3 regions of the Shewanella sp. NKUCC06_TVS genome follow, and region 1 is predicted to be linked to each of the others. Evidence: predicted binding sites of a transcription regulator. Region 1 holds the regulator's gene; each other region holds the start of a gene.
The links. Region 1 encodes sigma-54, which starts transcription at its own class of promoters, with help from an activator protein. Its sites were predicted from a motif close to GTTGGCACGNNNNTNGNNT; they were not measured.
Positions count from the first base shown of each region.

Region 2: the regulator sigma-54 is predicted to act here: its motif matches at 3,463-3,481, upstream of flgA (flagellar basal body P-ring formation chaperone FlgA).
Region 3: the regulator sigma-54 is predicted to act here: its motif matches at 4,913-4,931, upstream of norV (anaerobic nitric oxide reductase flavorubredoxin).

Region 1 covers NZ_JAHKQX010000004.1:75,872-83,284, forward strand. Annotated here, with positions in the region: gene KO531_RS05750 (KpsF/GutQ family sugar-phosphate isomerase) at 1-76, shown strand, start outside; gene kdsC (3-deoxy-manno-octulosonate-8-phosphatase KdsC) at 76-627, shown strand; gene lptC (LPS export ABC transporter periplasmic protein LptC) at 624-1,184, shown strand; gene lptA (lipopolysaccharide transport periplasmic protein LptA) at 1,171-1,725, shown strand; gene lptB (LPS export ABC transporter ATP-binding protein) at 1,722-2,453, shown strand; gene KO531_RS05775 (RNA polymerase factor sigma-54) at 2,561-4,039, shown strand; gene hpf (ribosome hibernation promoting factor) at 4,068-4,355, shown strand; gene ptsN (PTS IIA-like nitrogen regulatory protein PtsN) at 4,358-4,801, shown strand; gene rapZ (RNase adapter RapZ) at 4,798-5,652, shown strand; gene KO531_RS05795 (HPr family phosphocarrier protein) at 5,639-5,914, shown strand; gene mgtE (magnesium transporter) at 6,159-7,413, shown strand, end outside.
Region 2 covers NZ_JAHKQX010000006.1:150,459-157,871, reverse strand. Annotated here, with positions in the region: gene KO531_RS08900 (flagellar assembly protein FlgT) at 1-302, opposite strand, end outside; gene KO531_RS08895 (FlgO family outer membrane protein) at 583-1,215, shown strand; gene KO531_RS08890 (LPP20 family lipoprotein) at 1,212-1,664, shown strand; gene KO531_RS08885 (flagellar protein FlgN) at 1,792-2,217, opposite strand; gene flgM (flagellar biosynthesis anti-sigma factor FlgM) at 2,220-2,543, opposite strand; gene flgA (flagellar basal body P-ring formation chaperone FlgA) at 2,619-3,326, opposite strand; gene KO531_RS08870 (chemotaxis protein CheV) at 3,532-4,452, shown strand; gene KO531_RS08865 (protein-glutamate O-methyltransferase CheR) at 4,553-5,392, shown strand; gene flgB (flagellar basal body rod protein FlgB) at 5,536-5,940, shown strand; gene flgC (flagellar basal body rod protein FlgC) at 5,943-6,359, shown strand; gene flgD (flagellar hook assembly protein FlgD) at 6,384-7,154, shown strand; gene flgE (flagellar hook protein FlgE) at 7,237-7,413, shown strand, end outside.
Region 3 covers NZ_JAHKQX010000002.1:134,922-142,334, forward strand. Annotated here, with positions in the region: gene gbpA (N-acetylglucosamine-binding protein GbpA) at 481-1,926, opposite strand; cyclic di-GMP riboswitch class I at 2,050-2,149, opposite strand; gene KO531_RS02700 (TMEM165/GDT1 family protein) at 2,560-3,114, shown strand; gene norR (nitric oxide reductase transcriptional regulator NorR) at 3,165-4,772, opposite strand; gene norV (anaerobic nitric oxide reductase flavorubredoxin) at 4,999-6,528, shown strand; gene norW (NADH:flavorubredoxin reductase NorW) at 6,521-7,413, shown strand, end outside.

The sequences.
Region 1 (7,413 bases):
AATTGTTATCGATAAAGATCGCCATCCTATTGGCGCTCTTAACATGCTCGATATGGTAAAAGCAGGAGTCATTTAATGCCACAGCAAGGATTTTACGGCCCAATCAGTGATGATGTGTGGCAACGGGCGCAAAAGATTAAACTGTTAATCTGTGATGTCGATGGGGTGTTTTCCGACGGCCGTATTTACTTGAGTAATAGCGGCGAAGAGCTCAAAGCCTTCCATACCCGCGACGGCTATGGCGTGCGATCACTCCTCACCAGCGGTTTCAACCTCGCCGTGATCACAGGACGTCAATCCAAAATCGTTGAAAACCGTATGACAGCCCTTGGTGTTACCCATATTTACCAAGGCGTAGACAATAAGTTCGAGCCCTATGAAGCATTGCTCGCACTTTATGGTGTCACCCCAGAAGAAGTGGCTTATATCGGTGATGATATTGTCGATCTCCCCGTGATGAATGTCGTCGGTTTAGCGGTCAGTGTTGCTGACGGCCACCCCTATGTACGCCAACACGCCCATTTTGTGACTACGCTCAATGGTGGCCACGGTGCACTGCGTGAACTCACAGATCTGTTACTCCTAAGTCAAAATAAATTCACTTCGGCCCATGGAATGAGTATATGAGTCGTGTGACACTCGCGATTATCGCTTTTTTTGGAACCGCACTAGCGCTTTACTGGCAGGTCCAGAACAAACACAGCGGTGATTCCGATAACAGAGTAAAAGATCAAAATACCCCAGATTTCATCGTTGAAGATCTGCGCAGTGTTGAGTTCAATGAGCAAGGACTAGTGAATAGCCGTGTGACGGCGAAACACATGGAACATTATGATTCAACGAATCAAACTTTCTTTACTCAACCTGTTTATCTTGTTTATCCAGACCAAGGTAAAGCACAATGGCAGCTCAGGGCAGATCAGGGCAAGCTAAACAAGGAAACTGGCAAGGTTGTATTAGAAAATAATGTTATTATCGATGCCATTAGCCCAGAAGAACCGATTCAGACCTTGTCCACCAGTTATCTGGAACTCGATCTCAACACTATGATAATGACCTCTGACCGTACCATTTACGTCACAGGGAAAGATTTTAATATTCAAGGCCAAGGCCTTTATGCCGACCTCAACGCGCAAGAAGTGCAATTGACCAGTCAGGTAGTAGGAACATATGAAGCAAAATAACGTATTACTTGCCAGCCTAATGCTAATTATGAGCATGAGTGCTTTCGCGAAAGTGGGCGACTTAAAGCAAGAAGTCAAAATTAAAGCTGTGAGCCAAACTGCGGATATCAAAAACAACCAGATCATCTTCTTTGGTCCAGTTGAAGTTACCCAAGGCTCAATAAAAATCCAAGCAAATGAACTGCGTGCATTTTCCGCTGAAGGTGAAAATAGCAAAACTTTGGTCGCCACAGGCAACCCTGCTACGTATAGCCAAATATTAGACGATGGTCGCCCAGCATCGGCAAGCGCGAAAGAAATTCGTTACGATATGGCAAGCCGCACCTTAACACTGAAAGGTATGGCGTCATTAGATCAAGCAGGTAGCCAAGTTACAGGCAATTTAATCCGCTATAACATGATTCAACAGAAATTGATGGCCGAGAGTACTGGCAGTGGTGACGATCGCGTGATCACTATTATTCAGCCTGAAAACTATCAAGATGATGCTAAATCAGACGCTCCGGCGGATAAACCTGTAAAAAAGCAGGACTCTAAATGACCCAAATCACCTTAAGAGCACAAAATCTGGCGAAAAGTTACAAGAGTCGCCAAGTGGTTAAAGACGTCAGTCTGACGGTAAAAACCGGTCAAGTCGTTGGCCTACTCGGTCCAAACGGTGCAGGTAAAACCACGACTTTTTACATGGTTGTCGGGCTAGTGAAGAGCGATAAGGGACATATCTTTATCGACGATGATGATTTAACCGCAGATCCTATGCATCTGCGTGCCCGCAAAGGCATAGGTTACTTACCGCAGGAAGCCAGTATCTTTCGTAAGCTAACTGTTCATGACAACATCATGGCCGTACTGCAAACTCGTAAAGAACTTAAAAACGAAGAACGAGAAGAAGAACTAGAACATCTGCTCGAAGAGTTTCATATCACCCACATCCGTGACAGCCAAGGCATGTCATTGTCGGGTGGCGAACGTCGTCGCGTCGAAATTGCGCGGGCTTTAGCCGCTAATCCTAAGTTCATTTTGCTCGATGAACCGTTTGCCGGCGTCGATCCTATTTCGGTTATCGACATCAAGAAGATTATCGAACAACTCAAAAGTCGCGGCCTTGGCGTACTGATCACAGACCATAATGTCCGCGAGACATTAGATGTATGTGAACATGCTTATATTGTGAGTCACGGAAACCTGATTGCCGAAGGAACTCCAGCAGAGATCTTAGACAATCAGCAAGTTAGGGCTGTGTACTTAGGTGAACAATTCAGGCTATAGTTACTCGAGCGAAGCCTATGGAGACAATTTATACCGCCATTGGGCTTCACTCAAAATGATAATAAGCGACCTCCTCCAACAATAATAACGTAGGGATCAGCGGTAACATGAAAGCGTCACTCCAGCTCAAACTGGGTCAACAGTTAACCATGACGCCACAATTACAACAGGCCATACGTCTGTTGCAACTGTCGTCATTAGAACTGCAGCAAGAGATCCAGCAAGCATTAGATTCTAATCCCCTTCTCGAGCTGGAAGAGGATCAATTCGACGCCACTAAAACCCCTGTAAACCAAACGCTATCCGATACGGACTTCAGTGAATCTAGCACTCTGCCACCAGAAAAAGACAGCTCCACCATAGACACGGCAGAGTCGCTAACCAAAGAATCCATGCCCGATGAGCTCCCCATGGACACCACATGGGATGAAGTGTTTACCGCCTCCCCAAACTCAGGCCCCGGCGGCAGTCGTGAAGACGATATGCCCTTCCAAGGCGAGACCAGTGAAGGTTTGTACGAACACTTAGAATGGCAAAAAAACCTCACGCCGTTTTCTGAAACCGATTTAGCCATTGCCACCGCCATTATTGATGCCATCGACGATCAGGGCTATCTCACCCAAAGCACTGAAGAAATTCTCGAAGCCATGGGCAATCCTGAAGTTGAGCTTGACGAAGTCGAAGCCGTACTCAAGCGCATTCAGCATTTTGATCCCATAGGCGTTGCCGCCCGCGATTTAAGTGAATGCCTGTTGATCCAACTGTCGCATTTCGCCGCTGATACTCCCAACCTAGAAAACGCCCGTATGCTGATCAAAGATCATTTAGATCTGATCGCCGCCCGTGATTTTAGGTTATTGATGCGTAAAACTAAATTAAAAGAAGATGAATTAAGGGATGGTATAGCACTTATCCAAACCCTCAATCCTCGCCCAGGTTTGTTGATCACGCCCAATAATGACGAATACGTTATCCCAGATGTGTCTGTGTCGAAGAAAAATGGCCGCTGGGTTGTTGAGCTTAATCCTGACTGCATGCCAAAAATCAATGTAAATCAACATTATGCTTCTATGGCACGCAGTACCAAAAACCAAGCCGATAGCCAATTTATTCGCGGCCATCTGCAAGAGGCTAAATGGTTTATTAAGAGCTTAGAAAGCCGTAACGATACTTTGCTTAAAGTTGCTAATTGCATAGTGCAATATCAGCAGGGTTTCTTTGAGTACGGTGAAGAAGCCATGAAGCCTATGGTGCTTAACGATATTGCCGAAGCGGTAGAAATGCATGAGTCCACCATCTCACGGGTCACAACTCAAAAATACATGCATACCCCTAAGGGACTTTTTGAACTAAAATACTTCTTCTCTAGCCACGTCGGTACTGACGATGGTGGTGAGTGCTCATCCACAGCAATCAGAGCCTTTATAAAGAAACTGGTGGCAGCGGAAAACCAGAAAAAACCATTAAGCGATAGTAAGATGGCTCAACTTCTGGCAGAACAAGGGATCAACGTAGCCCGCAGAACCATTGCGAAGTACCGAGAGGCTATGCTTATTCCACCTTCTAATCAGCGTAAAAGTTTATAACCTACAGTGGATATCGGAGGACGTTTCTATGCAAATAAACCTAAGTGGGCACCATATCGAAATTACCGAATCGTTACGTGCATATGTAGAAGAAAAGTTTTCAAAACTTGAACGCCATTTCGAACAGATCAATAATGTGCACGTTGTGCTCAATGTTGAGAAAATGCAGCAGATTGCCGAAGCGAGAATAAACCTCATAGGTGGTGAAGTTTTTGCGACTTCAGAGCATGCTGACATGTATGCCGCTATAGACGCCCTGATTGACAAGCTTGACCGTCAGGTTATTAAACACAAAGAGAAGTTAACAAAACACTAATAATGGAACTTTGTACCATACTGCGGCCGGAGTGCACTACCTGCGCCACTCCGGGCAGCAAGAAAAAGGTACTGGAACTCATCAGCGACTTAGTCGCTGCCCAGTACCCGACCCTCTCATCTCAAGAGATATTCGAAAGCCTAGTGGCGCGCGAAAAGATGGGGAGCACAGGTATAGGTAACGGCATCGCCATTCCACATGGTCGACTAGCCGATATAGATCAGCCCATTGCCATACTAATTAAGTGTGAAGAGCCGATAGCATTTGATGCTATCGATAAGCAACCTGTTGATATTTTATTTGCACTACTGGTGCCTGCAGACCAATGTCAGCAGCACTTAAGTACCTTGTCTTGCATGGCCGAAAAGCTGAGCGACAAGCAAATATTAAAGCAATTACGCAAGACGCATGATGAAACGGAACTCTATCAGGTAATCACTGGATGAAACTGGTCATAGTGTCGGGCCGCTCAGGCTCAGGCAAATCTGTCGCCCTTAGGGTACTCGAAGATCTCGGCTATTATTGTGTCGATAACCTTCCCTTGCCATTGATTGGCAGTTTGCTTGAGCAACTCAAAGGCAGTAACGATCTCGTCGCCATCAGTGTCGACGTGCGTAACATGCCTGAGCAGGATAAGGTCTTAGTAAAACAACTCGCTAGCCTACCTCCAGATACTGAGTTAACGAGCTTCTTCCTTAACTCCAGCGATAAAATTCTGCTTAAGCGTTACAGCGAAACCCGCCGTTTGCATCCTTTGTCGAAGAGCCGAGTCTCTTTGCAAGAAGCGATAAAGCTGGAGGGAAAACTGCTCGAGCCTATGTCAAAACTGGTCGATCACTACATAGATACGTCGAATCTGAATATCTATGATTTAAGCGACCAAGTCAGACAAATTCTCCTTGGTAGTGTCGATAAAGAACTCGTGATCAACTTCGAGTCCTTTGGCTTTAAGCACGGAATGCCCACCGAAGCCGACTTTATGTTCGATGTGCGCTTCCTGCCCAATCCCCACTGGGAGCTGGCGCTGCGGCCATTGACTGGCTTAGATGAACCCGTAGCTGAGTTCTTAAATCGCCAACCACTGGTCAATAAGTTCATCTGGCAAATCGAAAATTTACTGGAGACTTGGCTGCCACACCTCGAGCGTAACAATCGCAGTTATTTAACTGTGGCCATTGGCTGCACAGGTGGACAGCACAGATCGGTTTACGTCGCAGAGCAATTGGCAAAACGCTTTAGTAACGGTAAACATAAAGTTTATGCCCGTCATCGAGAGCTCAATAATGCCAAAGCTTGAACGTCAGATAACCATCTGTAATAAGCTCGGTTTACATGCCCGTGCCGCCACTAAGTTGGTGGTACTGGCTTCCGAGTTTGATGCGACCATCACCTTAATCCAAGGCGATAAACAAGCATCGGCCGCCAGTGTACTTGGATTACTAATGCTTGAAACTGGCATGGGTAAGACCATCAAGCTTATCGCCGAAGGCCCAGATGCAGAGCCGGCTCTCGATGCCATTTGTGCCTTAATCGACGCTAAGTTTGACGAAGCCTGTTAGTTTCACTTCACACTAAGCACTTCATAGTTAGATTCACTTCATGTCTAGTTTAAAAAACTTGCCATTCAGACATGGCAAAACATTTGTCGCTCAACGATACAAGCTACTGGCGATTACACTAGCGGTCATTGCGCTGGCCTTACCTTAGCCGCCTTAATCTGTGTCATCGACTGACGCTTAGTCACCGCTAAATCATAGCCCAACACCAAGATCTCAAACCAATTTGCCGCACAATGGAGGACAAATGCCCGTAGATAATGCAGAAAACGATCACACCGGACATAGTCTTGACCAGTTAAACCAAGCGCTTAGCAGCGGCATGTTCGTACACGTGCGCAATATGCTGCAAAAAATGGCCGCCTCAGATATCGCGCTGATCTTAGAATCATCACCGCCAAGTGCCAGACAAGTACTGTGGCAGCTCATCGATCAGGAACAAATAGGCGACATACTCGATGAGTTGAGTGAAGAACTCAAAGACCCACTGATCCGCAGCATGAGCCCTGAGCGAGTCGCGAAAGCGACAGCAAGCATGGACACCGACGATCTCGCCTATATTCTGCGTAGTCTGCCCGACGCCGTTTACAAACAGGTGTTGCAGTCGATGACGGAGCAAAATCGCTTGAGGGTAGAACAAGCCCTATCTTATCCAGATGAGACCGCCGGCAGCTTGATGAATACAGATACAGTCACCTTAAGACCCGATGTGAATATCGATGTGGTGCTGCGCTATCTTCGGCAAAGGGGCAACCTACCTGACACCACAGATACCTTATATGTAGTCGACAAACAGGACAAAGTCCTTGGCGGTGTTAGGCTGGCAGATCTGCTGACTTGCGCGCCAAGCACCACAATTCGCAATATCATGGATCCCAATATTCAAAGTATTCCGGTGAGCATGTCCGACAGCGAAGTCGCGCAGAAATTCGAACGCAATGACTGGGTATCGGCACCTGTCGTCGACTGTGATGGTAAGCTGCTCGGGCGTATCACAATCGATGACGTAGTCGATGTTATCCGCGAAGATGCTGAACATTCCATGATGGGTATGGCGGGGATGGACGGAGATGAAGATACCTTTGGTCCTGTGCTAAAAAGTACCCTACGTCGCTCGCTCTGGCTCACGATTAACTTATTCGCCGCCCTGCTCGCCTCGTCGGTCAGCAATATGTTTGAAGGCACTATTGAGCAATTTGCCACTATCGCCATCCTAATGACGATTGTCCCTAGCATGGGCGGTGTTGCCGGTAATCAGACCTTAGCGCTCGTGATCCGTGGTATTGCTTTAGGCCATATCGGCCAAAGCAACGCCCGCTGGCTTATCGGTAAAGAGCTATCGATTGGTTTTCTCAATGGCTTGATGTGGTCGATTTTAGTCTTTGTCGCCGTGTGGCTATGGAAGGATGATATGGCACTGGCAGGCTTAATTGGTAGCGCCATGCTGATCAACATGACAGTAGCAGGGCTTGCAGGTGCGAGTATTCCATTGATTTTAAAAC
Region 2 (7,413 bases), on a different contig from region 1:
ATTTTATTTCCCTGAATTTGTTCACTTACGAGTTGGATGTTTATGGCTTGGGCGTTGCGATTTATCGCAAAGTTATTTTGTGTGAGGTTACCATTAGAGGTTTGTTGCTCGCTGGATATTTGAATACCTGTGCTTAATGTCGCATAGCTAACAGCTTGATTAATTGCTTCTTCCCTTGCTTGAGCTGTATTACCATTGATAATAGTTGCTTCTCCGCTGGCTTCTATCCATTCGGCTCTGGTGGGCAAAGAAAGTAGTAAAAGGCTCAAAATGATGAGCGAAGCTGAACCTGGTATGTGCATCAATTCAATCCTTATCGCTAAGCTAATGGCGATATTACCAATCGAGCCAGTTTTCTGACTCTTAACCTAATATGGCAATAAAGCAAATTTCGTGCCTGAGTATGAGAACTTTTGATAAAGTTTCCATTGTTACAGTCGATATACTGGGTAATAGAAGAATATTGTCGGACTGAGGTTAATATTGGTCCGAAGATTGCTGGTTTTTGTTACTCATTAAAAATTTGAAGCTTAGAAAGTGAGTCACTTGACTGCCAATGCACCCATAGATGAGGTAAATCCAATGCTAAAGCGTGTGATTATTCCCTTAACATTGATAATGTTAGGTGGATGTGTAGCTAAACCGGTTACGCCGCCCAAACCGAGTTTAGTGGATGGCAATGGGTTGCCGCCAACGGCAGTGATCAACCATTTAGCACAGCGAATAGTGACTGAGCTCGTTAAGCAAAATGATGCTTTGCGTGCTGATCAACCTATCGTAGTTGCAACACCAGTATTAGTGGGCGATTTGAATGGCACTAATGCGTTAGCGCAACAGTTACAGCAAGGATTAATGACGTCGCTCCATAGCTTTCAGTTTAATGTGGTGGATTTAAACTTAGCTGATGGCTTGAGAGTCACATCTGACGGGGATTTTATTTTGACGCGAGATTGGCAAAAATTGTCGAAAGATCTTCCTGTTGAGCATCTTGTCGTTTCGACTATGAGCGTAGTAACCAATGGTATGGCGATCAATACTCGGATTGTGAACATTAGTAACAATCGCGTGGTATCGGCATCTCAAACTTTTGTGACTCAAAAAGAGTTGGCAAACTACATGCAGCCTTCGGAGCAAATTGTGTCACAAAATGGCATCTTATATCGTCAGGCGAGTCCGGGCATGAATGAAGTACGTGTCTTAGGAGATGGAAAATGAAACACTACCTTTTATTACTTATCACGGGGCTAATGCTAACTGGCTGCGCTGCTAAAGATAGATATGTGCAATGGGAAGATGTGCCGCCGCCGAGTTTTCCTAAGTTAACGGCTATAGGATATGCGCCCTTAGCGACTCAACCGGCTAAAGAGCAATCACAAAGAGTGTTGATGGCTATGCAGGCATCAAAAATTGTGGCTTATCGTGAATTAGCGGAACAAGTTTATGGGCAGAAAATAACGGCAAACAGCAGTGTTAGTGATTGGATGTTGACGGACGATAATGTCAAAGCGTCAGTTTCTGGCGTGATCCGCGGCGCACGAGTCGTTAAGAGTTATCCAGCAGGCGAGCATTATGTGACTGAGTTAGAACTTGATTTTTCACAGGTTTGGGCGCTTTATCAACAACAGAACCGTCCACAACGAGTGAAGGAAGTGACGTATTTCTAGCGTTATTGAATGTATGTTCAACAGCATGTATTGAGCCGCGTATTAACGCGGCTTTTCTTTTTGTACAAGACATTAAGATCTAATCAGAGCTTAGAAAAGGGAATGCTAAGTGGGAGTGATGCGCTTGTTAGGCCTTTAAATCATTGCCTAAACTTGAGATAGTCGAGGTCTTGCCTTTATCGTTATAGGTGAGGCTGGAGGCGTTTCTACTGGCTTGTAAAGCTTGAGCAAAGCGATTTAAACTCGCTAAATTCATCTCAATTAAACTGGCATTTTGTTCGTTTAATTCTTTGCATTCAGTCAATGCGTCTTTGATCTCGGCCATTTTATGCACGAGTTCGACTTGCTGAGTGAGTAGCGATTTATCACTGTGTTTTGCCAGAATATCATCATTAGTCTTTAGTTCTTTCAGACATTGCGATTTTTCGTTAGCAAGGGAAAGCAGTAAATCGGCGTTTTGGTCAACCAAAGCGCCTTTTTCCTTGAGTATGATTTGCTTAAGAACAGCCAAATGGGCGTGTTGTAGATCTACCAGTTTAGCTATTTCAGTCATAGTTACTCTTTATTTAAGTCATTAAGTTCGGCTTCAAAACTTGCAATATTGGCAGCCAACTTTTCTGGGTCAATTTTATAGCGACCTTCGGCAATAGCTTGTTTGATTTCTGCTACTTTCTTTTGATCAACTTCAGGAAGGCTAGCCATTTTAGTCTGAGCTCCTTGAAGTTGTTGTGCCTGGGCCGTAATGACCACAGAGTCGCTTCTTTGTGGTGTTGTCGATTTTGTAGCAACTTGAGCAGATTGATCGCTGCTCGTTTTCGTTGCACCTGAACGAACTTGCGCAGTCGTTGCAGTGTTGAGTTTGCTAATATCAATTGCCATTTTAGGCTCCAGCGTCGTGTGTACGGGATTTCTTAACTGGGGTATCGGCAGCTTACAAAAAAGCTTTAGATTATTTTACATTCTTACTTCAACTTCGCCAATGCCTGTGACTATAGCATCTAGTTCTTTGTTTGAACTGCTATTTTTGACTCTGATCCGATCACCTTTATTGCCATCTTGTAGGGCTTCGCCCACTGTTTTGAGCTCGAATGAGCCAGAACGAACGTAGATAGATACCGAATCATTTTTACAAACGAAGCATAAGTTGTTGCTTAATATGGGATTATCTTTTGCTACTCGTCGTTTTACTCGCACGCCAGCCAATTTACTCGGGTCATCGAATTCGGCACCTCTCAAGCTATTTTGTTCAATGTAACGGACTTCTACTTGACTAGGAGAGATGAGTTCGCCTGGTGCTAAGATTTCGGTTGAGACAACAACGGGGAATAAGATATCCACCCGAACCGAGATATAGATTTGCCAAGGGTAAGCTAAGTCTTGTGTATCGCAGCTGACTTTTAAGGTGTTATTACGGCTAATTTCCCTATCGCTAGCCAGTTCAACTTTCATTGGAGACGAACATTGTGACGGCAGCATTCTTGCGTCAACCATCTGTGGCGAAATATTTACTTTGGCATTTTCTGGAACGGATATTTTTTCTGAAATAAGCGCTTTAGCTAATTCTGAGATTGCCGATACGGTGGGGACAATAGGCTCTGCACTCGCTAAAGCGGGCATGAAGAGGGGGAAAAGACTAAAAAAACAGACTAAATTTACTTTCATAATGAAGAGACTAGCTTGTAACGCCAGAATGCACCTATACTTTTATTAAGTTCGAAGCTGACTACTGTAATAATAATTTGCATCACTGTCAGAAGATTGACTCAGTTTCGACTATGTTTATCGATAGATAAGACGTAAGCAATTAATATGCCTATACTCAACTGAGTTATAGGGCCGAACATAAACAGAACAACAAGGCAGAGTTATGTCGAGTATTCTTGATTCAGTCAACAAACGAACCCAGCTCGTTGGACAAAACCGTTTAGAATTGCTGCTTTTTAAATTAAACGGTCGTCAACGGTTTGGGATTAACGTGTTTAAGGTGAAAGAAGTACTGCAGTGTCCACCACTGACCACTTTGCCTAAACTTAATCCTTATGTGAAGGGTGTTGCTCATATTCGTGGAACAACCATTTCAGTGATTGATTTGAGTGCGGCAACAGGGGGAAAACCTTTAGCAAGCACTGAAAACTGTTTCATCATTATTTCTGAATATAACCGCAGTGTTCAAGGCTTCTTGGTCAGTTCTGTTGAGCGGATCATCAACATGAATTGGGAAGCGATTATGCCTCCGCCGCAAGGTGCTGGCCGTTATTCTTATCTTACAGCTGTGACTGAAATTGAAGGTGAATTAGTTGAAATTCTCGATGTGGAAAAAATCTTAGATGAGATTTCACCAGTTAAAACGGCTATCAGTGAAGAAGCCAATGAAAAACTGACCCTCGACAGAACTCAGCATTACCATATTATGGTTATTGATGATTCTGCCGTGGCGCGTAAGCAAATTATTCGTTCACTTGAGTCATTGAATTTACAAATTGATACCGCAAAAGATGGTCGCGAAGCATTAGACAAGCTTAAAGAAATCGCCAAAGAGATGGATAATGTGGCCGATGAGATCCCCCTCATCATCTCTGATATTGAGATGCCTGAAATGGATGGCTACACCCTGACTGCTGAAATCCGAGATGATCCTAAGCTTAAGCATATTAAAGTGGTACTGCATACTTCGTTAAGTGGTGTATTCAATCAGGCAATGGTTCAAAAAGTGGGGGCTAATGACTTTATCGCTAAGTTTAATCCTGACGAACTGGCCGCTGCTGTGAATAAGCATTTAAGTTTGTAATTGCTGTAGGTTAGTACCTAGATACGCTTTACGCTATAATCTCGACTTTATAACATGATGGTTTCGCACTGATTTTGGTGCTTGCTATAGGATTTAGGATGTGAATGTGCCAAATAAATCACTCGCTGAGGCTGAATATAATCAATTTAGGTTGTTCTTAGAGCAACACAGCGGCATCGTACTGGGTGAAAATAAGCAATATCTTGTGCGCAGTCGTCTTGCTCCTTTGATGGGCAAATATAACCTGCCATCCTTATCTGATGTGGTTAAGCATTCGATGAAGCCTACTGAGCGTGCGCTCAGAGCTGAAGTGATCGATGCTATGACGACCAATGAAACCCTTTGGTTCCGTGATCGTTATCCATTTGAGTTGTTGAATAATGTCCTACTACCTGAATACAGTCGTCTGGGGCGTCCGCTTAAAATTTGGTCTGCGGCTTGCTCGTCAGGCCAAGAGCCATACTCATTGGCTATGACTATTCTTGAGTATCAACAGAAGAAGCCTGGTGCCTTGGCTGGTAGTGCTTCTATTCAAGCAACGGATTTATCTCCTTCCATGTTGGAACGTTGCAAAAATGCCGAGTACGATAGTTTGGCATTAGCGCGTGGTTTATCTGAAGAACGTAAGCGTCAGTTTTTTGATGCATTACCTTCAGGCAATATGAAGTTAAAGGACAATGTGAAGCGGTTGGTGAACTTTAGAGCGCATAATTTACTCGAGAGTTATAGTCTGCTTGGCAAGTTCGACATTATCTTTTGCCGCAATGTGCTGATTTATTTTGCACCAGAGGCAAAGGCAAAAATTTTGCGGCAATTCGCTGCCGCTCTCAATCCCAAAGGGATTTTATTTCTCGGCGCATCAGAATCTATCGCTGGTTTAACGGACGAGTTTGATATGGTTCGTTGTAACCCTGGCATTTATTACCAGAAAAAGACTTAACTCAGCCGCTCTAAAGAAAATTACCGACAATTGTCGGTAATTTTTTACTCATCACTTGTTCATCCTTGTTGTTATTCTCAAAATTTTCCTGATGTTGGCACATGAATTGCTTTGTTTTCGTGAGAACACGAGGAGGCAATTTTATGGCGATCAATTTTGATAATGCACTGGGTGTGCATCAATACACTCTCGGTATTAGAGCGCAGCGGGCTGAAGTCATTTCAAGCAATATCGCTAACGCAGATACGCCACATTACAAAGCCCGCGATGTTGATTTTTCTGCGGCAATGCAGGCCGCTCGAGGCCAACAGCTGCAGCGAAATAGTCTTGAAATGCAAGAGCCAGATAAGCATTTTGGGCTTGCGGAGTTGACTGGACAATTTGTTAAGTTCCGTGTGCCAAATCAACCCGATACCGGTGATGGTAATACTGTTGATATACAACAGGAACAATCGGCATTCATGCAAAATGCACTTGAATATCAAATGTCGCTAGGTTTTTTAGACAGTAAGTTTAGTGGCATGAAGAAAGCGTTGAGAGGGGATTAATCATGAGTTTATTTAGCATATTTGATGTTGCTGGCTCGGGAATGTCTGCTCAATCGGTCAGGCTAAACACCACCGCGAGCAACATAGCTAACGCGGATTCCGTCTCGAGTAGTGTAGATAAGACCTATCGTTCCCGTCATCCCATTTTTGAAGCCGAAATGGCTAAAGCCCAAAGTCAGCAACAAGCTTCTCAAGGCGTTGCGGTAAAAGGCATTGTAGAAAGTGATAAACCACTACTGAAAGAATATTCGCCCGATCATCCAATGGCGGATGCGGACGGCTTTATTTATAAACCGAATGTTAATGTCATGGAAGAAATGGCAGATATGATTTCTGCTTCGCGCTCATATCAAATGAATGTTCAAGTCGCTGAAGCAGCTAAGTCTATGCTGCAACAAACACTTGGGATGGGTAAATAACATGTGTTACTTAGGAGGTAAGCTGTGAGCCTCATTAATCAAATTAACCAAGCGTCGGCGCAGACGGCTCAAAATAAGAGTCAGCCAAATGCCGTTACGACGAATTCATCAACCAGCTCAACGGGTAATCCGTTTCTTGATGGCATACGTTTGCCAAAAGATTCAATAGTACCGGAAGCAAAAAGCCAGCAGTTAACTCAAGATGACTTTTTCTCGTTATTAAGCCAACAGTTATCGATGCAAGATCCCTTTAAGCCCGTCGACAACGACCAAATGATTGCGCAGATGGCATCATTCTCGACGGTTGATGGTATTACTAAGTTGAATAAGGAAATCGTTAATTTAAACGGTGTTATGACATCAAGCCAAGCATTACAGGCATCAGGACTTGTTGGTCGCAAGGTATTGATCCCAACTGATACAGGTAACATTTCAGCTGAAAGCCCAACAATAAAAGGTGTGATTAGCACGCCAGCTAAAATTCCTGAAGTTACTGTACGTGTTGAGGATGAGAAAGGCCAAGTTGTGACCACCTTTAAAGTTGATGGCAGTAAGGGGGGCAATGTCGATGTTAACTGGGATGGCCTCGATAAAGATGGAAAACCTGTAACCGCAGGTAACTATACGATCAAGGCGAGTGGTTTAGTGGATGGGAAATCCCAAGAATTGCCAGTCTCGACCTATGCTCATGTGACCAGCGTTTCTCTCGGTACTGCCAGTACTGGCGCGATTCTTAACTTGAGAGGCGGTATGGGCATCAAGTTAACCGATGTGTTAGCTGTGTCTGAAACCTAAGCTTGTATAAAAGAATTTTTGCAGCATCCGAATTGGGCGTAAATCGCTCATAAATGAATTGAGTCAAGTGTAGAGGTGAATTATGTCGTTTAACATTGCATTGAGTGGCATTTCTGCTGCGCAGAAAGATTTAAACACTACGGCGAATAACATTGCTAATGCGAACACCATTGGCTTTAAAGAGTCCCGTGCTGAATTTGCGGATGTTTACGCTAATTCTATTTTTTCAAATGCTAAAACTGCTGTCGGTGGTGGTGTT
Region 3 (7,413 bases), on a different contig from region 1:
AAATCGAAATAAGCGACACATCACTTAAAGCATCCAATCAGATCTCGACCTAGCAGATCAATTGGCCCCAATAGCTTTTGAATGTTTCAACCCAGTAGCCATTGAGGCTAACTAAATCGATTATTAAAAAATGGCATGACTTTCAATTGTGATAGCCCAAATTAATGTACCGATATAAGCATCGATTAAATAGATAGTTTGGGACATTAACAGAGCCAAACCCAGTGGGCAAGCCAGTTGTGAACAAAAAAGGGTAGCAAACGATACGGTAACAACTTAATAGCGCTGTGATAAACGAAAATAAACAAGCAAACAAAACCGCTACCTTTGTTGAAAATATATGGGATGCAGCATTGAGCTTAAACCGAGGTAAAGCACATCTTTCACCATCGAGAGCGTGCAAAATATGGGCTTAAACACAGCAAATATGTTTAAGCCCAACCACATCATGTTGAGAATTAATTAACTCAGAATGTTAATTTACAGCTCAGTCCACGCCATAGCCCAAGAAGCGCCAACACCTGGCTCAAATCCTGTGGCAGAAGCCGACCACTGCACACAATAGCCGCTATAAGGGAATGGCTTACATTGATACACTTTGCCATTTTTAGGCTGTAACACTGTGGTGCCTGCAACGTAACCTTTCACCCCTTCAGGGAAGACAAAATCCGCTTCCGGCGTTGGTGCTTGATCCTTTAAGAAGAGATCAAAATTCTGCTGAATAACATCACCTTGTTTAGGCTCAGCTTTAACCTGTAAGTGATAATGCCCAGCTTTAGGTGCAACCACGTCTAACACTAAGCTCGCGCTGGTATTGTTAACGGTTTGACTGACAAAACCGGCTGCCGTGCCATCGTGGTTAAACAAATACGCTGACACTAACATTTCAGCGTTGCTGGTGACGTCAAAACGAACCTGCGCCGCACCGTCGATAATTTGATAATCGTCGGCAAGTGAAGTGACCTCTAAGCTGTTGCCCGGAGCAGGAGCTAAATCAAATCCCACTTCGACACGCTCAATACCTGAGTTTTTCGCTGTAAAAATGTCGTTTTTGCCATACACAGGCTCAATCACACCCGATGCATTTTTTTGTCCCGCTTTTAACTGGGACTGCTGGGCATTAATCGCGCTCGCTAATAGGAAAGGCCAATTTTGTTTATCACCTTGAGTCGCATCGCTAATGGTAATGACTGTTTGCTTAGCCGCTTGCTCACCATTGGCGTCAAACACCCGGGTCATCACTTTATCGCCTGCTTTTAGATCGAGTGACGGATTGATATCCCCCACATCTTGCCATTCACTCGGCACAATAGGACCCGAGCCCAAGTTCACATCGATAGCATTGTAGAAACTATTCGTCGTATCTCCCACTTCCCACACGGCCAAGATCACTTGATAACCACTGCGACCTTCTGGCACGTAGCAGTCATGGGTCACTAACTTAGGCGGCTGTTCCATACCACCATCAACGACGCAAAAGGGTGCTAAGTCAAAGCTCGCTCGGCTCAAAGCTTGGTTTGGGTTCCAATCTTGGCGAGTTAAATAGTAACGCCAATTACGGGTGACATGATTTGCTGTGAACTGCCAACTGAACTTATTCCAGCCCGCTTTAATATCCGTCTTTGCCCAACGGCTCGGACTTTGTTCATCCAAAGGTGAAAAAGCACCATTGCCAGCACTCGCCAGCTTGCCATCAGCAGGACCTGATTCAGGAAAACCCGATGGCCCCTCAACACTTTGCGGCTCCCATTGCACCGCGCCACAATTGGCATTTTTACCTGTTTTACAGGCATATGAACGCGATTCAGGTGCCACAACATAACCGTGCGCCTGCGCAGAGATACTCACAAACGCATTCGTCGCCATTACTGCCGCGGCCAATAAACTCAATTTAGAAATAGGGGAAAAAACAGTAGAATTTGCCACTTTAATGCACTCCATTGATTGCCTATCATCCTAAACATAATGATAGGCTTAGATATAAAAGTGGTATTTGGGCAAACAACAGCATTAAACAGCAGTCGTTTATCTTTCACAGAAATCGAATTCTGCGGCAACTCCGCTATCTTAGTTCACTAAAAAATCCATTTACAACCTTAGACCGGAAGCTTTGCGTCCTAACTTTTCAATTAGTTTGCCAAATACAGTCGTTATCATTGAGTCACTACGAGTTAACAGTATGTAACTAAGTAGAAATGACTTGGCTAAATTAGCAACAAAAGACAACGTTGTCAAAAAATAATTCATTTATATTCATTGAGTTACAGAATGTGAATCGGTATTTTTCTGACACCTGTCAAAGATTTATCAGCACCTACTGTTATAAACTCGTGCTTGAAACTAAATCTTACCTAGGTATAATGCCCACCTCGCTTCGGGGGAGTAGCTAACTGGATTTCGAGCCATCGTCATCTAGGGTGAACATCAACATACTTGGCAACATGCCATGGTGTTCACAGCAAATCATAGATTTGCCCAGCAAGACCTGAGCACAATGACCGCACCTAGGGGTGGACGGTTTATTGTGCTTATGTCATAACCACCCCTAAAGGATCACACTTGGAAGCCCTACTTGCCTCAACCTTTACGGTTGCTATCGCCGAAATTGGTGATAAAACTCAATTACTTGCACTAATCCTCGCAGCAAGATTTAAAAATAAAACCGCCATTATTCTAGGTATTTTGCTGTCGACATTATTTAACCATTTTGCCGCAGCTTGGATTGGCCAATGGGCGATTAACTGGGTAAGCCCAGATCTGGCACGTTATTTAGTGGCTGCGTCCTTCTTTGCAATCGCTCTTTGGGTGTTAATCCCCGATAAAGTCGATGCAGAAGAGAGCCGTTTCTATAAAATGGGCCCCTTTCTCGCCACCTTTATCCTGTTTTTTATCGCCGAAATGGGGGATAAAACACAAATCGCAACTGTGGTATTAGCCGCAAAATACGATTCATTAACTATGGTGGTTGCAGGCACAACCTTAGGCATGCTGCTTGCTAACGTACCCGTAGTAATCGCAGGCCACTTCAGCGCCGAAAAATTACCTATGTTGTGGATACACCGTGGCTGCGCCGTATTGTTCGCACTCTTAGGCGTAGCAACACTGTTCTTCTAAGAATCGAGGCTGGGGTTTTGCTGCAGAATAAAATCTCTTCACGCAATATTTTATTCTTTTAAACCTAACCGTTTTGCAAGTCGGTGCAAATTACCTGTATCGATTTGCAATATTCTTGCACACGCAGCCCAATTTTGTTGATTCGCGGCTAAAACTTGACGAATAAGTTGACGCTGATATCTCTCAGTCGCAGCCTTAAGCCCCAGCATAACACTGGAATTATCTTGCGATTGTCCCTCACGACAGGCCGACTCAGACCTAAATGCTAATTCACTGGCTGGCGTTGCGGCATCTGATGGTCTATCTTCGTCGACTGTTCTGTGTGCTTGATTCATCAAAGAATCGAGCTGAAAATGTTTATCACTTAAGCTGATATAAGCCGTTTTTAGCTCGGCTTTCGCCAACACCGCAGCCCTGTGTATCGCATGCTCTAGCTCACGCACATTACCCGGCCATGTGTATTGCTCTAATAACTGCTGCGCTGCGGGTGTGATATTGATATGGGTGAGTCCTAACTTCGCTTTACAACGTTCAAGAAAAAAACCTGTCAGCATAACAATATCTTGCCCACGCTCTCTTAATGGTGCTACGTGGATAGGAAATACGCTCAACCTATGGTAAAGATCGAAACGAAAGCGCCCTTCCGTTGCCTCTTGGTGCAAAATTCGATTAGTGGCGGCAATAATCCGAGTATTAACTTTTAGGCTCTTATCACTGCCCACTCGCTGTAATTCACCGTATTGTAAAACCCTCAATAACTTAGCTTGCAGCCCCAAGGGAAGCTCCCCGATTTCATCTAAAAACAAGGTCCCCTTGTCAGCGAGTTCAAACTTGCCTTGCCTATGACTGATTGCCCCCGTAAATGCCCCTTTTACATGTCCAAATAACTCGCTTTCGGCGACGGACTCCGGCAATGCAGCGCAGTTCAAATAGATAAGTGATTTATCGGCTCTGGTCGATTGATTATGTATCGCCGCGGCCACTAACTCCTTACCCACGCCAGTTTCGCCAGTAATTAATACCGATAAGTCAGTGCCTGCCACGGCACTTATCTGCTGCTTTAGCGATTGGATCTGTGTGGATTGCCCTATGATCTCCTGCTGACTAGCAGGACGATTGAGCACCTCAGTGCCATTGGAAACTTCAACAACTTGGGATTCTAGCTGTTGCATCAATAACGCAGTATTAAGACTGGCTGCGGCCAGTGCGCTGATCACACGCAACTCGCTGTCACTAAAACCATCAAACTGATGAGGGTTGAAACCATCAATGGTGAGCGCCCCAATTAAGCGATCGTTCGCGATTAGTGGTAAACCAATGCAAGCATGTACATGTAAGTTCGCACTATGATGTGGAATTAAACCATCATACGGATCGGGAAGTTCACTGTCGGCTGGGAAACGAACCACATCGCCAGCACGGGCGATAGCCTCTAATCTCGGATGTTCACTAATTTGAAAGCGCCGCCCTAACACTTCGGCAAAGAGCCCATCTATCGCCAAGGGGACAAATTGCTGCTCCCGAAATGCCAATAATGCCGCAGCATCACAATTGACACGCCGCCTGACCACTGCCAACAAACGCTCAAATCTGTCTTGCGTCGACACGCCGACAGTTAAATCTAAGGCTAACTGAGTTAAATCAGCATGGGCACTCATAGCACATCCACAGTCAAATAAAGTCATATTGACAACAGTGTAATGTCAATTTGACCAATATCAAATTGTCATTATGACACCATCAAGTAATTTTAAATGTTGAAACACGTTAATACCAATAAAAATCAATGCATTAGAATGTTGGCATAGTGAGTGCAATAAGAGATTTAACTAAATAAGCAAGATTTACGTAGCGCATTCATTATTAATTATCACAGGTGTATTTATGACTATTCATGTAAAAAACAATATCCACTGGGTGGGCCAACGCGATTGGGAAGTGCAAGATTTTCATGGTACTGAGTACAAGATAACTAAAGGCACAAGCTACAATAGCTACCTTATCCGTGAAGAAAAAACCGTGTTAATTGATACAGTTGATCATCGGTTTAGCCAGCAATTCTTACAAAATCTTGAAGCTGAAATTAATTTAACCGACATAGACTATATTGTGATGAACCATGCAGAGGAAGACCACTCAGGCGCCCTGACTGCATTAATGGCCAAAATTCCTAACACTCCAATTTACTGCAGTGAAAATGCGGTTGACTCCATTGTAGGACATCACCACCACCCAGAATGGAATTTCATTACCGTAAAGACAGGGGATAGTTTAGCGATAGGCAATGGTAAGCAACTGATATTTATCGAAGCACCTATGTTGCATTGGCCAGATAGCATGATGACATACCTCTCCGAAGATGCGGTTTTATTCAGTAACGATGCCTTTGGCCAACACTATTGCGACGAACATTTATTCAATGATGAGGTTGATCAAAATGAATTAATGGAGCAATGCCTACGGTACTACTCAAACATTTTAACGCCCTTTAGCAGCCTAGTGACGGCTAAAATTCACGAAGTATTAAGCTTTAATTTACCTGTAGATATGATCGCAACTTCACACGGCATTGTGTGGCGTGATAATCCAGCCCAAATTATTCACCAATATTTAGCTTGGGCCGACGCTTATCAAGAAGACCGTATCACTATTTTCTACGACTCTATGTCCAATAATACTCGCATGATGGCCGACGGTATTGCTCAAGGTATCCATGATGTTGACCCCAATGTAGCGGTAAAAGTGTATAACGTCTCACGTCATGATAAAAACGAAATCCTTGCACAGGCATTTAGGTCAAAAGGTATTTTAGTCGGCTCATCCACCATGAATAATGTGATGATGCCTAAAATTGCTGCCATGCTTGAAGAAATCACGGGCCTGCGTTTTCGCAATAAAAAGGCGGCAGCTTTTGGTAGTTATGGCTGGAATGGCGGCGCAGTCGATAGAATTCACACTCGTTTGATGGATGCTGGTTTTGAAACCTCAGTGGGATTAAAAGTCAAATGGCGTCCCGATCGAGATGCGATGCAAGAATGCCGTCAGCACGGCCAGAGAATCGCGCGAGAATGGGCATTGCGGCCCCTCGATAGCGCGAATAGTCGCTCTATCATTAATCAAGTCATGTCAAAACCTAGCCAAGCCACCACAGCCAGTCAAACAGCTGAAAATACTGCTACTAATAACGTCCCTATGACTGCACCGATTGCAACAAAAGCGTGCGAATTAAATGATACACAATCAATGATTTGCACCGTTTGCCAATGGGTTTACGACCCTGAAAAAGGAGAACCTAATCAAGATATCATTGCTGGCACACCTTGGACTCAAGTGGCCGAAGACTTCCTCTGTCCCGAATGTGGCCTAGGTAAAAGCGTTTTCGCTGTCATAAAAAATGAGGTGACTAATGCCTAAGCCAATCGTCATTATCGGCAGTGGATTCGCGGCATATCAGCTAGTCAAAACACTGCGACGTTTAAACCGCGAACAACCGATTACAGTTATCACAGCCGACTCTGGTGACGAATACCATAAACCAGATTTAAGCCATGTGTTTAGCCTTAAAAAAATGGCGTCAGACCTCATAAAATTGACCGCGACTGAATTTGCACATGAGCAACAAATTGATGTGATAAATCACTGTGAAGTCATAAAAATAGATAAAGTTCGTCAGGTAGTATGTTGCCATCAAGGACGCGAAATTGCGTACAAAAAATTAGTGCTTGCCACAGGTGCACGGCCCTTTATTCCACCTATAGAGGGGGATGGCGTCGATATCATCCATACAGTTAACAGCTTAATGGAGTATCAGGCCTGCGAAGCAGACATCCATGGTGCGAGGAGAGTACTGGTTATCGGTGCTGGTTTGGTCGGAGTTGAACTGGCAATGGACTTAGCAACTGCAGGTAAGCAAGTATTTTTGGTCGATCCACAAGCGAGCTTAATGCCGAATATGCTACCCGAAATGTTAAGCCACAAACTGACCGCTGTACTAACGCAGCATAACGTCACAGTGCAATTGCAAACCCGAGTCAGCCAACTGCAACACCAAGATGGCAGTATCTCTGTGTGCCTAGATAATGACCAGCGGTTTATTTGTGATGCGGTTATCTGTGCAGCGGGACTTCTCCCTAACAGCCAACTTGCCCAGCATGCGGGGCTAGAGGTCAATAAAGGTATCGTCGTTAACGAATACTTACAAACCAACGATGCCCATATTTATGCGCTAGGTGATTGCGCCCAAATCAACGGCCAAAATAGGGCCTATTTGCAACCTGCGTTACTGAGCGCCAATGCGCT